4 regions of the Geobacillus sp. C56-T3 genome follow, and region 2 is predicted to be linked to each of the others. Evidence: riboswitches for the same ligand, from Rfam matches in the RefSeq annotation. Region 2 holds a riboswitch; each other region holds the start of a gene.

The links. Region 2 has a riboswitch for S-adenosylmethionine ahead of GC56T3_RS14635 (bifunctional homocysteine S-methyltransferase/methylenetetrahydrofolate reductase). Riboswitches for the same ligand answer to the same signal wherever they lie in the genome.
Region 1: it holds a riboswitch for S-adenosylmethionine, as region 2 does, so the genes downstream of both, mtnW (2,3-diketo-5-methylthiopentyl-1-phosphate enolase) here and GC56T3_RS14635 (bifunctional homocysteine S-methyltransferase/methylenetetrahydrofolate reductase) in region 2, are expected to answer to the same signal.
Region 3: it holds a riboswitch for S-adenosylmethionine, as region 2 does, so the genes downstream of both, GC56T3_RS11390 (hypothetical protein) here and GC56T3_RS14635 (bifunctional homocysteine S-methyltransferase/methylenetetrahydrofolate reductase) in region 2, are expected to answer to the same signal.
Region 4: it holds a riboswitch for S-adenosylmethionine, as region 2 does, so the genes downstream of both, GC56T3_RS13935 (methionine biosynthesis PLP-dependent protein) here and GC56T3_RS14635 (bifunctional homocysteine S-methyltransferase/methylenetetrahydrofolate reductase) in region 2, are expected to answer to the same signal.

What each region holds. Positions count from the first base shown of each region.
Region 1 covers NC_014206.1:2,741,849-2,745,679, forward strand. Annotated here, with positions in the region: gene GC56T3_RS13535 (methylthioribulose 1-phosphate dehydratase) at 1-198, opposite strand, end outside; gene mtnX (2-hydroxy-3-keto-5-methylthiopentenyl-1-phosphate phosphatase) at 195-857, opposite strand; gene mtnW (2,3-diketo-5-methylthiopentyl-1-phosphate enolase) at 854-2,095, opposite strand; SAM riboswitch class I at 2,167-2,275, opposite strand; gene GC56T3_RS13550 (pyridoxal phosphate-dependent aminotransferase) at 2,360-3,547, opposite strand; gene GC56T3_RS13555 (carbon-nitrogen family hydrolase) at 3,645-3,831, shown strand, end outside.
Region 2 covers NC_014206.1:2,962,055-2,965,885, reverse strand. Annotated here, with positions in the region: gene metH (methionine synthase) at 1-141, opposite strand, end outside; gene GC56T3_RS14635 (bifunctional homocysteine S-methyltransferase/methylenetetrahydrofolate reductase) at 134-1,981, opposite strand; SAM riboswitch class I at 2,053-2,155, opposite strand; gene GC56T3_RS14630 (zinc ribbon domain-containing protein) at 2,269-2,652, opposite strand; gene GC56T3_RS19745 (hypothetical protein) at 2,952-3,128, shown strand; gene GC56T3_RS14625 (uberolysin/carnocyclin family circular bacteriocin) at 3,158-3,388, shown strand; gene GC56T3_RS14620 (hypothetical protein) at 3,687-3,831, shown strand, end outside.
Region 3 covers NC_014206.1:2,305,457-2,309,287, forward strand. Annotated here, with positions in the region: gene GC56T3_RS19700 (hypothetical protein) at 1-100, opposite strand, end outside; gene GC56T3_RS11380 (PaaI family thioesterase) at 205-687, opposite strand; gene GC56T3_RS11385 (VOC family protein) at 869-1,252, opposite strand; gene GC56T3_RS11390 (hypothetical protein) at 1,269-1,574, opposite strand; SAM riboswitch class I at 1,675-1,779, opposite strand; gene opp4A (oligopeptide ABC transporter substrate-binding protein) at 1,841-3,622, opposite strand; gene GC56T3_RS11400 (ABC transporter permease) at 3,638-3,831, opposite strand, start outside.
Region 4 covers NC_014206.1:2,831,160-2,834,990, forward strand. Annotated here, with positions in the region: gene metC (cystathionine beta-lyase) at 1-891, opposite strand, end outside; gene GC56T3_RS13935 (methionine biosynthesis PLP-dependent protein) at 895-1,998, opposite strand; SAM riboswitch class I at 2,200-2,310, opposite strand; gene GC56T3_RS13940 (esterase family protein) at 2,498-3,226, shown strand; gene GC56T3_RS13945 (YjcG family protein) at 3,326-3,831, shown strand, end outside.

The DNA of each region.
Region 1 (3,831 bases), 220 kb from region 2:
TCCGGCGGCGTCAACGAGCAGAAAATCCTCGTCTGTTTGCTTCCGCTTATCCTTGCCGCTCGCTGTCACCAAAAACGTCAATGGGTCGTCCGTCACCTTGATCGACAAATTGCCGCTTGTCGCGAAAAACCAGTCGCGGGCGGCGAGCTCGGCTTTCACTTCCGCGAGCTCGTTCCACTTTTTCACGACGATGCTCATACGATCACCTCCATTCGCTGCAACGCATCAATCACGTCAAAAAACGTCGCAAACGGCGAATGCGGCAAGCCGAGCTCTTGGCATTTTTGGAGCAGAAAATCGCGCGCCAGCACGTAATCCGCTTGCTTCGCCACCGCTAAATCCGTAATCGAATCGCCAATGACGACATGGTATCCGTCCGGGCGGGCAAGCTTGCGAAGGAGCGATGGCTTGCAGCAGCCGCAGCCGTTTTGGCATTCAACGTCGCACGCATGCGGCCATGTAATGCAAATGGTCTCGCCGCTGAAATCAGAGCCGTTGCAAAAAATGCGCTCCGGTTCAATGAGCCCTTCAAGCAGCGGATAGACGAAAAAGTCGATGCCGCCGCTGACGATATAAAGCGGGATTCCCCGCTCTTTCGTAAACGCGACAAACTCTCGGAATCCCGCGCGCAACCGAGCGGTGCGCCGCAGGAAATCCACAATTTCATCCTTCAACGTGGACGGAAGGAGGGAAAACATCTTCCCGACTCCTTCCTGAACAGAAATGCGCTCAGCGAGAATGTCGTCTTTTAACGCCTCCCACTCCGGCGGGGCGAACTGTTTCATAATCGCGATGATGTTGTCGTTTTCCGTAATGGTGCCGTCAAAATCACAAAAGAGAACGAGCTGTTTCGTCATGCTTCCACCTCAACGACGCCCCAGCGGTCGATCGCTTTTTGCAGCGCTTCGTTTTCTGCTGCCGCCGCACGCAACGGACGGCCGGCCAGCACCGCGTCGATCGCCGCGCGAAACGCCCGTCCGCCACCGATCGCCCCGTCCGGATGGCCGTGGATGCCGCCGCCGGCGTTGACGATGCTGTCAAGGCCGAAATCGCGGACAAGGAGCGGCACCAATCCCGGGTGAATGCCGGCCGACGGAACCGGAAATGCCCGAGCGAACGGCTCTTGGTCGTCGGTGAGCGCCCTTGCGATGCCAAGCGCCTGATCACGCTCCAAGGCGACGCTGCCATACGGCGACGGGAACAGGACAAAGTCGGCGCCGGCGAGCCGCAAAAGCTTTCCAAGCCAAAGCGAAGGAGCCACCCCATAAAACTCCGACGGCGTAACGGCGCCGCTGAACGCCGGGTGAGCCATAATCGGCACCGCAATCTCCTCGTCTTCACGCAACGCTTGCAGCACATCAAGCCCATAAGCGAAGACGTTAAACAACAGCACATCAGCGCCAAGCTCGGCGGCTCGTTTCGCTTTGTCCTTTAACGCAAACGTTTTACCGGTCAAGTTGACGGCATACAACGTCCGCTTGCCCGTTTGTTCGTACACTTCCTGAAGCGCCGTCTTGCCCTCGGTGATCCGCTTTTCAAACGGAAGAAGTTCGCTGTCAAACAAAATTTCGTCATCTTTCACCAAGTCAACGCCGCCGAGCGCCTGTTTTTTCAATTCCGACGTCAAATACGCCAAATCGCGGCCGATCATGCCTTTAAAAATGCTCATCAACAATGGGCGGTTATGGACTCCGACTTTCTCGCGAATGCCGGCGATGCCAAAGCGCGGCCCGGGAAACTGCCGCTTCCATTCATCTGGAAACTCTAAATCAAGTAGCCGCACTTCACCGTCGAGCGACAGCTTGCCGAACGTCGTGACCAACAATGCCGGCAAATCGGCGCTGAAGTTGACTGTCGGGTAGGCGATTTTGACGATCGCCCGCTTCAGCCGCTTGCCGAAATACGCGTTTACCCGCTCGCTTTCGCCAAGCTCTTCGATCGCAACGACTTCCCCTTTATGTTTGCGGAGCTGCTCTTGCTCTAATGCCGGCAAGTCCGTCCATGTGCCAACCGTCAAGCCGAGCGCGATCCCTTCCGCCTTTTTCCGAATGTCTGTTTCATCATGAAGCAAATACGTTGCCATCACTGCACTCATCGTTCATCCCTCTCAATCTCGAAATAAAAACGCCTCTTCATAAGAAGAGGCGTCACTCATCCATGGCGCTCTTCTTATCTCTCAGCGTTTCCGCTGCAAGAATTAGCACCGTGCTTGGCGCGCGCCAAGCCGGTTGCCGGGCTTCATTGGGCTCGTCCCTCCGCCTGCTCTTGATAAGAAAGCCTGCTCGTTTATGCACTTGTCAAACAATTGGCAAATTTACTTTGAATTATGACATCACCGATTGGCGTTGTCAATCATTTTTCAAAAATTTTTTTCGAACAATCCAAGGCGGCCGATCCGCTCCGCTGCTTCGCGAAGCCGCGCTTCATCGGTCAAGAGGCCGACGCGCACATACCCTTCGCCGTGCTCGCCGAACCCGATGCCTGGGGCGACGGCGACATGCGCCCGCTCAAGCAGCATGTCGGCAAACTCAGCGGATGATATGCCTTTTGGCAGCGGAAGCCAGGCGAAAAACGACCCCGATGGCGCCTGCACCTCCCAGCCGGCCTCGCAGAGCGCAGCGATGAACGCATTGCGGCGCGCCTCATACAATGCGACCAGCTCCGTGACACAATCTTGCGGACCAAGGAGCGCCGCGGCGGCCGCTTCCTGGATGGCGCCGAACAAGCTGACATACAAATGATCCTGCAAAAGCTCAAGCGCCCGAATAATCCGCTCGTTGCCGACGGCAAACGCCACACGCCAGCCGGCCATATTGTATGTTTTCGAAAACGTATAAATTTCGACGCCGACGTCTTTCGCCCCATCGACTTCCAGGAAGCTGACCGGTTTCCGGCCGTCAAAGCCGATCGCCCCATAAGCGAAATCGTGCACGACGGCAATGCCGTACTTAGCGGCAAACGCCACCGTCTCCGCGAAAAATTCCTTTGTCGCCGTCGCGCCGGTCGGATTGTTCGGATAGTTTAAAAACATGAGCTTCGCTCGGTCGGCCACTGCCGCCGGAATGGCTTCATAGTCCGGCAAAAAACCGTTTTCCGCAACAAGCGGCATCATTTCCATCCGCGCGCGGGCAAGCGCGATCCCCGACCAATAGTCCGGATAGCCCGGGTCCGGGACAAGCACCACATCGCCCGGGTTGACGAGGCAAAGCGGCAGTTCGACAAGCCCGGCCTTGCCGCCGAACAAAATGGCGACTTCGCGGTCTGGATCGATGTTCACCCCGTATTCACGCGCGTAAAACGCGGCGATGGCTTCTTTCAAAAAGAAGTAGCCTTGAAACGGCGAATATTTATGGTATTTCGGATTGACCGCCGCCCGCTGCATCGCCTCAACGATATGCTTTGGCGTCGGCTGATCCGGGTTGCCTTGCCCTAAATTGATCACGTCGCATCCGGCCTTGATTTTCTCCCCGACTTTTGCGACAAGCGAGGCGAAAAATTGCTTTGGCAGCTGCTCAAGCAACTCGGAAAAAGGAATTTCCATCGTCATCGCCCACACCTTCTTAAAAAATTCTTGAAATTCTAGTGCAACATCATATATCGTAAAAAGCAAAATGTAAAGCAAAATTTTTTCGAGGTGAAAACTCATGACGATCCGCATCGCCTGCCTCCAGCTTGATATTGCGTTTGGCGACCCCAACGAAAACGAACGGCGCTCGGAAAGCGCCATTGAATCGGCCGTCAAGGACGGCGCGAATATCATCGTGCTGCCGGAATTATGGACGACCGGCTACGATTTGACGCGCCTAGATGAGATTGCCGACGAAGGCGCCG
Region 2 (3,831 bases):
CAAATATTCGTTGCACCCTTCATACGCCTCGCCGCCAAAGTCGGCGGCCGATAGGTTGGCGCTTTGGATCATCGTGCCCATGGCGCCATCGATGACAAGAATTTTTCTTTGCAGTTGCTGTTCTAAGGTGACGTTAGCCATGAACAACCTTCCTTTCTTTGGCGGCCGCTTCTTTTTCGTGAATGTAGCGGACAAGCTCGACCGTCATGTCGTAGCGCAAGAACGGCGTGATCAAATAAATGCCGTTAAACAAATCAAACGCAGCGTCAATGAGCGATTTGGCGATAGCGATGCCTTCCTTGGCTGCTTGCACCGGGTCGCCGCTGCAGGCGGCCATGCGGGCGCGAATCTCGTCAGAGAGCGTAATGCCCGGCACTTCATGATGCAAAAAGTCGGCGTTGCGCGCGCTCACAAGCGGCATAATGCCGATGTAAATCGGCGTGTCAAGATGCTTGGTCGCTTCGTGCACTTCAACGATTTTCTCTTCCGAGTAAATCGGCTGGGTCAAGAAATAATGGGCGCCGCATTGGATTTTTTTCTCCATCCGCTCGACCGCTTTGTCCAAATGGCGGACGTTCGGGTTGAACGCAGCGCCGATCGAGAAGTTCGTTTTTTGCCCAAGCGGTTTGCCCGAGTACGACAGCCCTTCGTTAAACTGGCGGATCAAGCGGATCAAATCGAACGATGATAAGTCGTACACGGACGTTGCCCCTGGAAAATCGCCGATTTTCGACGGGTCGCCGGTAATGGCGAGCACATCGGTGATGCCGAGCGTATGCAAGCCCATCAAATGCGACTGCAAGCCGATCAAATTGCGATCGCGGCATGTAATATGCACGAGCGGGCGGACGCCGAGCCGCTCCTTGATGATCGTGGCGACAGCGGCGTTGCTGATGCGCGGCGTGGCGAGCGAGTTGTCGGCCAACGTCAGCGCATCGATGCCGGCGTCATGGAGCGCTTTCGCCCCAGCAAGAAACTTGTCAATCCCCAATTTTTTCGGCGGATCCAGCTCCACAATGACCGAGCGGCGCGTGCGGGCAAGCTCGGGAAGGGGAGATGGGGCGGGCCGCTCCGCTTGCACTGATACAGATACCGCGCGCCGTTTCACCGTTTTTTCCGTCACCGGCGTTCGGTCGGAGAGCGCTTTTGCCATCGCTTCGATATGCTTCGGCGTCGTGCCGCAGCACCCGCCGATCAAGCGCACCCCTTGGTCGCGGAACGCTTTGGCCGTTTCCTCGAAATATTCAGCGTTCGTCTCATAGACAAGCCGCCCATCGCGGTAATCCGGAAGGCTGGCGTTCGGATACGCCGACAAAAACGCTCGATTTGGCAGCGGCACTTCCTCGAGCGACCGAAGCATATGATATGGACCGAGACGACAGTTCAGTCCGACGACATCGGCCCCGAGCGCCTCTAGGCGGGCAAGGGCGTCCGCGAGCGGCGTGCCATCTTGCAAGACGCCGACTTCATGGAGCGAGACGTGAGCGATAATCGGCAAGTCGGTCTCTTTGCGGGCGATGGCAAGCACCGTCTCCAACTCTTCCAAATCGTAATACGTCTCGAGCAGCACGCCGTCGACCCCTTCAGCGAGCAGGACAAACAGCTGCTCGCGAAACGTCCGCTTCACTTCTTCGAGCGTGACGACGCTTTTGTTTAACGTGCGCAGCCCTCCGATCGTCCCGAGCACGTATGCCCGTCCGTTTGCCGCTTGCCTGGCGAGCCGCACCGCCGCGCGGTTGATGGCCGGCACCTCATCTTCAAGGCCGTAGCGGGCGAGTTTCACATAGTTGGCGCCGTATGTATTCGTCTGAATGACGTCGGCGCCCGCGGCGATATACGCTTCATGAATATGGACGATTTCATTTGGATTGGATAGATTCAATTCTTCAAAACAACGGTCAATGCCGTGCGAATATAAAAGCGTTCCCATCGCCCCGTCGGCGATGAGAATGCGCTCTTTCAACTCATCCAGCAATCCCACGTTCGATTCCCCCGTTTCTCCGTAGTAAAAGAAAAAAGCCTTCTATAAGAAGAAGACTTTTCATTCGCTTCTTCTTATCTTCCAGGCTTCCGCCTGTCTGGATTTAGCACCTTGGCCGCGGGCCAGGTTGCTGAGGGTTCACCGGGCCAGTCCCTCCCCCTCTCTTGATAAGAATGTCCGTATGCAATTGTTCGGCAGCGTTTTGATGATTACTATATAATTTAATGTATTTTTCGAAATTATTCAATACGGTGAAGCAAGGAAATTTCAAAAAAGAATTTCTCGGATCAACGGAGAAGCTCTTTTCCACATTGGGGGCAAAATTGGAAATCGCGCTGCACATGCCCGCCGCAATGAGGGCAATGCTTGTTTGGCTGTTTATGGCTTCCAAATCGGACGTTCAGTGGGTCGGGCTCTTCCTCGCTGTCGACAATGTCCAATAAGGACATGCGTTGTTTTCCCATCGCATTTTTGTAATGGTAAATCCCTTGAAACACGCCGATGGCGATGACGACAAGGCCGAAAAACGGAAAAAAGCGGGCGGCGGGAAACGGCGAGTCCGCGGTGATGGAGAATGCCATCACCATCCAAAAGATGCCGAACAACACAGCGGCGATGCTGCCGAAGAGTCCTTGCATCGACGGGCCGCGGCCGGGTTTGATGCTTTTCAACTGGATTCCTCCTTAATTCGTTTCATGTTGGTTGGGATTATTATACCATATGATGATGTAGGGAACATGGGATGCCCTAATAAAAAAGAATCATTGAATCTCCTCCCTTGCCTTGTACAAATCTCTTAAAAGCATCTCTGTTTCATTCCAATAGCACGAAATATGTCGAAATGTGTTAAAAAAAGATAAAATCGTCGAACGGTTTCTCTTTTTTTTGTGAGAGTCAAGGTATATAATTAAAATGGATGATATTAACAAGGAATTTAATAGAAACCGCATCGCAGACAGGAGTGAAGTGGGTGAAAAAATGGTCATGGCCGTATTTTATTCTGATTAGTCTGCCGTTTGTCGTGTTTATTGTGCTTGCTTTTGGCTTAAAAGCGGCCGGGACGCCAATATGGAAAAAAATGGTGTTGATTGCGTCAGTTTTGATCTACGGGATGGTGTATTCCCGTTTATTGCGGAAGATAAAATGAGGAATGTTCTTGAAAGGAGGTGATAGGTTATGAGTTTGCTAGCGCTTGTTGCCGGGACGCTCGGCGTGTCGCAGGCAGTCGCTACGACGGTTGTTTCGATTGTGCTGACCGGCTCCACGCTTATTTCTATTATTCTTGGGATCACCGCTATTTTGTCAGGTGGAGTCGACGCCATTTTGGAAATTGGGTGGTCAGCTTTTGTCGCGACGGTGAAAAAAATAGTGGCTGAACGAGGAAAAGCAGCGGCGATTGCATGGTAAAAGGCAAAACGGCAGGGGAAAAACTCCCTGCCGTTCCTAATGAGTAAATCAATGTGGGGGAAGAGAAGTGAAACTCGTATGGCTGTTATATCAACAACGACAACGAAGTAGTTTGGCGCCGTTGCAGAAAAAATCGCCTTTTTCTCCGAAGATGACCATGTTCTTGGTGGAAGCGGCGAAATGGCTTGTTTCGGGGATATTGGTTGTGATCATTTGCACTCGATCATTTATCATGTTTCGTCCTTCTGCGATCATGGCGTTTCTCTTTTTTATGTCTGTCAGTCCTTTAATAGGAGTTTTGCTTGAATCCAAAGAGGCATTGCAACGTCAATATCATTATCATTATGTGCGTCTGTCTGGGGTGCGGGATGACGAGGTATGGCAGCGATTGCTCAAAATCCACTATGCTGTGTCCCTTTTGCGGCTATTGCCGATTTGGTTGC
Region 3 (3,831 bases), 660 kb from region 2:
CAAACCGGTCCAACTGAATCGGGCTGTTGGCAGCGGCCATGCCTAGAAGCGTTCGATCGGCAACCCGTTTCGCCCCGCCATCCAAGGATGAACATGTCACTTGCGAAGATGTCCGCTTTTTCCCAAGCGGACCGAGCGCAACGAGCGAAGCGTCGGAGAAAGCGCTGTCAAAAACAGCCGCTCTCCGGCGCCTTTCGTTGCTTGTTACCCATGGACAAACGTTTTCGGCATGACGACCGCTACGACTTGCCCGCGGGCGCACAGTTCGCCGTTGGCGAACACTTCGGCATCCACTTTCCATTTTTTCGGATGAATCTCCGTCACCGTTCCGACGGCGACAAGCGGCACGCCATGCGGCGTCGGCTTGACGAAATCGACATGAAGCGACGCGGTGACAAAGCGCGGCGGCGTTTCCCCGCTCCCTGGTTCGTGGCCGTTTTTCCGATGCAAAGCAAGCGCCGCCGACCCGGTGCCGTGGCAGTCAATGAGCGAGGCGATCAGCCCGCCGTACACAAACCCGGGGATCGCCGTATGTTCCGGGCGCGGCGTATACACCGTCACCGTTTTGTCGCCCCGCCACCCGGTGCGGAAATGATGGCCTTGCTCATTCAAACGGCCGCAGCCGTAGCACCAGGCGAATTCATCCGGGTAGTCGTCTTGAATCGCGTGCACGATCATTTCTTCCACGTCATCCTCCCCCCTCTCTTTTTCTAGTATACCATTGAATCGAGAAGACGACGACTCCTACATGGACGGTTGTTGTCTAGCGGCAGGCAAGGCCATACGAAGAAAAATGGAACGAAGCGCCAATCGCCAGACGGCAAATTCATAGGCGGCCCAAACAGCTGGCCGCCTAGCGTGACGCCATTTATCGAGCAGGCTCGTAAAACTCGATCCATTCACCGTCGGGCCCGCGGAAAAACAAATATTTCGCCCCGTTCGGAAGTGTCGTTATTTCTTCCCACACAAGCGGCACACCGAGCGACTGAAGCCGTTCTTTCTCCTGCTCAATGCCTTCGACCGTAAACGCCACATGGTGCACTTTTCCTTCCGTCGGCAAATCCGGGTTGTATCCTTCGATCAGCTCGACAATGATCGAGCCGCCAATCCCTAAAAACGCCAATTTCATCGTGCCGTTCGTATGAATCATTTCGTCAAGCAGCTCCAAGCCGACAACATTTTGATAAAACTCTTTCGATGCCTCGATGTCTTTCACTTGAATGCCGACATGTTCAAATTTTTTAACTGCCATTCGTCCCTCTTCCTTTCTATGACTCCATTAACCATACAGCTTGTAAATACGGCGTCATCTGCATCGGGAAAATCCCTTTTTTCCCAAGCTCTGTCCATATGTAGCGGTCAAGGGCGTACGGTCCTTCCGCCTTCCATTCGTCCGCCTCACTGTTGGTCAACAACAACGAAAAGGCTGTTCCTTGCGCTTCCCCATACAAATGAACGTATCCGTCCCCACGGTCGACATGCACCGCCGCCTTAGGGTCAAACCGGATGAGTTCCGCCAGCACACAGCGCATGACATGAACGGCGAACGCTGCAACAGGAAGATGAGCGGCCATGCAAGCTCGGATGGAAACGTCCCTCTCCACTGTTTCCCCCTTCACCCCCCATCGACAAAAACCCCCTTCCGCCTCGGAATGATGCGAAAGGGGGCAGCCGTTCTTATCATCCAAAGCGAAACCGCTTTGCAGGTGTTAGCACCTTGCCTACGGCAGGTTGCTGTGGGGTCATCAAGCCCGTTCTCTCGCCCACTCTTGATAAGACGTATGATCATTTGTCTTTCATGTTACCATATCGAATCCCATAGAAGCAATCGCTTTTTTGTTTATTCCGCCACTTCCGGCTGCTCGGACGTGACGCCGACATCTTTCCATGTCAGCTTCGAGCTCGGATCAACCGTAAAGTTGGCGACGCGGTTGTTGACCGCATAGATGGCGGAACGATACAACGTCGGGATGACCGGCACTTCTTCGTTCATCAGCTTTTGCCACTCGCTGTAAATTTTCCGGCGATACTCCTTGTCAAACGCCTGCTCGGAATGGCCTTTTTCCAGCAGCTCATCATTTTTCTCGTTCACCCAACGCGAGTAGTTGAACATGACGTTGCGGCCGTACAGGCCGTACGGGTCGACATCCGTTCCCGTTGCCCAAGCAGCAGCGTAAACGTCCACTTTCGGATCATCTTTTTCAACCATGTCATAGAACGAGTTGAACTCCGCTAGACGGCCGTCCACCAATTGGACATCCAAGCCAACGTCTTTCCAGCATTGCATGTAAAACTTCGCCAACGGCTCGGCAATATCGCCGCCGCTCATCGCCAAAAAGTTGATCGTAAACTTTTTGCCGTTCGGATCTTCGCGCAAGCCGTCGCCGTCCACATCTTTATAGCCGGCCTCATCAAGCAGCTGTTTTGCTTTTTCCGGATTATACGTGTACCCTTTGATCGAGCTGTCATGGTATCCCGGGAACGACGGCGGGATCAGCGTGGTCGCCGGGAAGCGCAAGCCGTGATACAAGCGATCAGCCACTTCTTGGTTGTTGATGGCGTACGCCATGGCTTGGCGCAGCTTTTTGTTCTGGAATTTCGGATTGTCCATCACATTTTCTTGCTTTTTCGCATCCCAATGGCCGAGTTTAAAGCCGATATAGTTGTAGGCCAAGTCGATCCTGCCGATGAATTGCAGGTTTTTCGTTCCTTTTGCATTCACGTATTGGTCGGTTGGGAATTCGGCGACGTCGATGTCCCCTTTTTTCAACGCTTGCAACACCACTTGCGGGCTGACGACTTTCAAAATGACGCCGTCCAAGTTCGGTTTGCCCGCCCAATAATCGTCGTTGCGGACGAATTCGACCGATTCGCCCGGAACGATTTTCTTCACTTTAAACGGCCCGAACCCGATTGGATTTTTCCGAATTTTATCCGACTGCGCCAACTGTTTGATCGGCACGTCTTTCAAATAATGCTTCGGCAGCGGGTACGCCCAAATGCCGGTCAACACAGACGGATTTGCATGCTTCCATGTAATTGTCAACGTCTTTTTGTCGATCACTTTAATGCCAGCGATTTTATCGGCTTTGCCGCTATGGTATTCATCCATGCCGACAATGTCTTGAATAAGCGCATCCCCATAACGAACGCCTGTGTAATCTTTATGCCCAATGACCAAGTATGCGTATTCTAAGTCTTCGGCCGTCACTGGCTGGCCGTCATGCCAGTTGACGTTGTCCTTAATGCGGATCGTCATCGTCTTTTTGTCCTCAGATAGTTCGTATGTCGCGGCGCCATCATTCGTAATTTCATAGTCGCCGTTCGTGCGGAAAAGCGACTCGTCAAAAAATTGCAAAATTTCAGCGTCCGGCGCTCCCGTGTAGAACGCATAGCTGAGCGTTCCTTCGAATGGCGTATCGGACACAAGCCCGTACTTCAGCACGCCGCCATCAATGATTTTCCCGTCGTTTTTCACCGTCATCGGGAATTTGCTGATGTCTTCTTTTTGCGCCGCTGGTTTTTCCTTATTGCTGTTTCCGTCGGTCGTTTCCGACTTGCCCGTGCACCCAGCCAGCACGAGCAGGATCGCAGCGAGCGCCGCCATCCACTTTCGCTTCACTGTTTTTCTCCCCCTTTATCCTAATCGTTGTCTTGCATCAACCGCGCGTTTTAACGCTTGGCCGATGAAATTTATGCACAGCATCATCACCAAAATGAGCAATGATGCAGGCAGCCATACCCACCATTTGTTTTGCAGCACATCGGGATTGGTCGCATAACTGACCAGCGTCCCAAGGCTTGGCGTGCTTTCCGGCAGCCCGAACCCCA
Region 4 (3,831 bases), 130 kb from region 2:
AAACCCGGCCGCCTGATGGCGCTGGATGTCATGGCCTGGGTGGTGCGAAAGCCCCGGATAATACACTTTTTCGACCTTTGAATGACAAGCCAAATACTTGGCGATGGCGGCCGCTGATTCAGACGACTGCTTCAGCCGAACGTGGAGCGTTTTTAATCCCCGCAGCACAAGCCACGCATCTTGGACGCCAAGGACGGCGCCAAACGCGTTTTGCAGTTTGTACAATTCTTTTCCCAATTCTTCATCTTTCACCACCGCCAATCCTGCGACGACGTCGCTATGGCCGGCTAAAAATTTCGTGGCGCTGTGAAGGACGACATCGACTCCAAGATCAAGCGGCCGCTGCAGCGCCGGCGTCATGAACGTATTATCCAAGAATGTCAAACAGCCATGCGCCTTCGCCAACTTGACGACGCCTTGAATATCGGTCACTTTTAACAATGGATTGGACGGCGTTTCCATATAAATGACTTTCGTGTTCGGCCGGATGTTTTCCGCCACTGCGTTTAAATCGGTCATATCGACAAACGTATATTCAATGCCAAAGCGGCCGAGCACCTCCGTAACCATCCGGTACGTGCCGCCATAGACGTCTTCGGTCACAAGCACGTGGTCGCCTTTTGAGAGAAGCAAAAACGCCGTTGAAATAGCCGCCATACCAGAGGCGAACGCAAACCCGCGCGTTCCGCCTTCTAACGCCGCGATCGTTTCCTCAAGCGCCTCGCGCGTCGGGTTGCTGGAGCGGCTGTAGTCGTATTTGCCGAATGAATCGAAATCGAACTGATGGAACGTGGAGGCGTGCTGGATCGGCACGCTCACCGCCCCCGTTTCGCGGTCGACTTTCCATTCGTTATGGAGCAGTTTCGTCGAAAACGCCCATTCCTGTTCCATCGCTTACACCTCTTTCATGTTTTTCAATGCCTGCGCCAAATCGGCGATCAAATCGTCAGCGTGCTCAATGCCGACCGAGAAACGGAGCAGCCGGTTGCAAATACCGTTTTGGATGCGGATTTCCTCAGGAATGTCCGCATGCGTCTGCGTCGCCGGGTACGTAATAAAGCTTTCGACTCCGCCCAGGCTTTCCGCGAACGTAATGAGGCGCAAGCTTTTTAAAAACCCGTTCACCCACTTTTCATCGGCAATCCGGAACGACAGCATCCCGCCTCTCCCCGGATACAACACATCGGTGACATCTTCATGTTCGCGCAAAAAGCCGCTGATGCGCCTGGCGTTTTCTTCATGCTGGCGCATCCGCAGCGCCAGCGTTTTCATCCCGCGAATCAACAGCCACGAATCAAACGGCGACAAAACCGCGCCGATGGCGTTCTGATACTCGGCCAGGCGCTGACAGAGCTCCTCGCCCTTGGCGACGACAAGGCCAGCCAACACGTCGTTATGGCCGCCTAAATATTTCGTGGCGCTGTGGATGACAATATCGGCGCCTTGTTCGATCGGGCGTTGAAGCACCGGTGTATAAAACGTGTTGTCAACGATCAACAAAAGCCCATGCCGCTTGGCGAACTCGGAGACAGCGCGGATATCGGTCTCATGCATAAGCGGGTTCGTCGGTGTTTCCAGGAAAATCGCTTTCGTTTTTTCGGTGATACACGCTTCCACCTCAGCGAGATCAGTAAAATCGACATAATGGAATCCAAGACCGTACTTGCGCCAGCCGCGCTCAAACAGGCGGTACGTGCCGCCGTAAAGGTCGGCCGATACGAGAAACTCGTCTCCGCTCTCAAACAAGGCGAGCACCGTCTGAATGGCGGCCATGCCGGAGCTGAACGCATAGCCTTGGTCGCCGCCTTCCAGTCTCGCGATCGCTTCTTCGACGATTTTGCGCGTCGGGTTGCCGGTGCGGATGTAGTCAAACCCGGTCGACTCTCCGATGCCGGCATGGCGGTAGGCGGTGGAAAAATAAACCGGCGGGTTGACCGTCCCCGTCACTGTTTCGCTCCGGTTGCCAATTTGCGCTAACAACGTCTCCAGTTTCTCCATCTCATCTCTCTCCTTCTGCTGAAAATTCCATCATGGATCAACGGCCGACTACTTGACGCCCAATGAAGCGCCGCTGTCTGTCGGGCAACGGCCGAGCGCCTTGGTCCTAGACCGCCTCGCGGTTGATGGGAGCGGCCGCTTGAGTAAATAAAAAAAGTCTTCTAAGAAGAAGACTTTTCCATACGCACATGGTCATGCTTCTTCTTATCTGCCGAATTGAATGCTCAATTCGCTGGATTTAGCACCTGGCCGCCGGGCGGCTGGTTGCTGAAGCTTCATTGGGCCAGTTCCCTCCGCTTCTCTTGATAAGAATGAGACGCGTATTCAATTTTTCTAATTTTAATAAAAAATGTAGCGCATTCCCCCCGTTTTTGCAAGCCATTTTTTTGTGAATGGCACGATTCGGCAAATTCGCAAAAAATTCGAGCCCTTCGTTAACATCTTTTGGCGCAAATATGTTACAATAACAGATGAACTTACGCTTTCATGGAGGATGGTCATGGCGACAGCAACAGGAACGATGCGCGACTGCAAGTTGTACAGCGGAGAGCTGCAAGAAGAAATCGAACTGCTCGTCTACTTGCCAAGCAATTTTTCGCCGCTTTACAAATATTCTTTATTAATCGCGCAAGATGGCAAAGATTATTTTATGTATGGAAAAATGAAAACCGTCATCGAAACGCTGATGGCAGAAGGAACAATCGACCGGACGATCGTCGTCGGCATCCCGTATCGGAACGTCAACGACCGCTACGAGAAATACCACCCGGAAGGCCGAAAGCACGAAGCATACCTTCGTTTTTTAGCCCATGAACTCGTCCCGTTTTTGGACCGCGAACTGCCGACATACCAAATGGGCAAAGGCCGGGCGCTGATCGGCGATTCGCTCGGCGGAACGGTGTCGCTTCTAGCCGGGTTGTTGTATCCGCATACATTTGGGAAAATCGCCATGCAGTCCCCCTATATCGATGACTCGGTATTGGCGCGCATCCGCTCATTCCGCGATCCATCGCTCCTTTCGCTTTACCATTCTGTTGGCACAGAGGAAACAGCGGTGAAAACGACGGATGGCCATGTGCGCGATTTTATCACCCCGAATCGAATGGCGCGGGACTTGTTTATGGAAAAACGGTTTGCTTATACGTACCATGAGTTCGAAGGCGGTCATGCGTGGACGTATTGGCAGCCGGATGTACCCCGGGCCGTAGCCGCTGTTTTATCGTTATAGGACAAAACGGAGCAACTTCAAAGATGTCGAAGCCGCCGCATTCAATTCCGTGCGTTTCCTGCGCGTGGAAAAAGAACTGGTTCAAGGAGGGAAAACAAAATGAAGTACGGCATTGTGATCTTTCCGCCAAAACGGATTCAGGACTTCGCCAACTCGTACCGGAAACGGTACGACAGCCATTACGCCCTCATCCCGCCGCATATTACGCTGAAATACCCATTTGAAGCGGATGAGGAGCAAATAAAAAAAATGGCGAAAGAGTTGCGCCGCATTGCGGCGGAAACACCTCCCATTCCGATCAAAGTGACCAAATTCAGCTCGTTTTACCCGACAAGCAACATCATTTATTTGAAGGTGGAACCAAACGACGTGCTCGAGCGCCTTCATGAACAACTGCACAGCGGCTTGTTCGCCGGAAAGCCGGAGTTTGTGTTCGTGCCTCACATTACGATCGGCCGCGATTTGCCGGGCGCAGAATATGCGGACGTCTACAGCCAGCTGAAGCTGCAAGATGTGCACTTCGAGGAGACCGTCGACCGCTTCCATCTTCTCTATCAGCTGGAAAACGGCTCGTGGACCGTCTATGAAACGTTTATCGTCGGAGG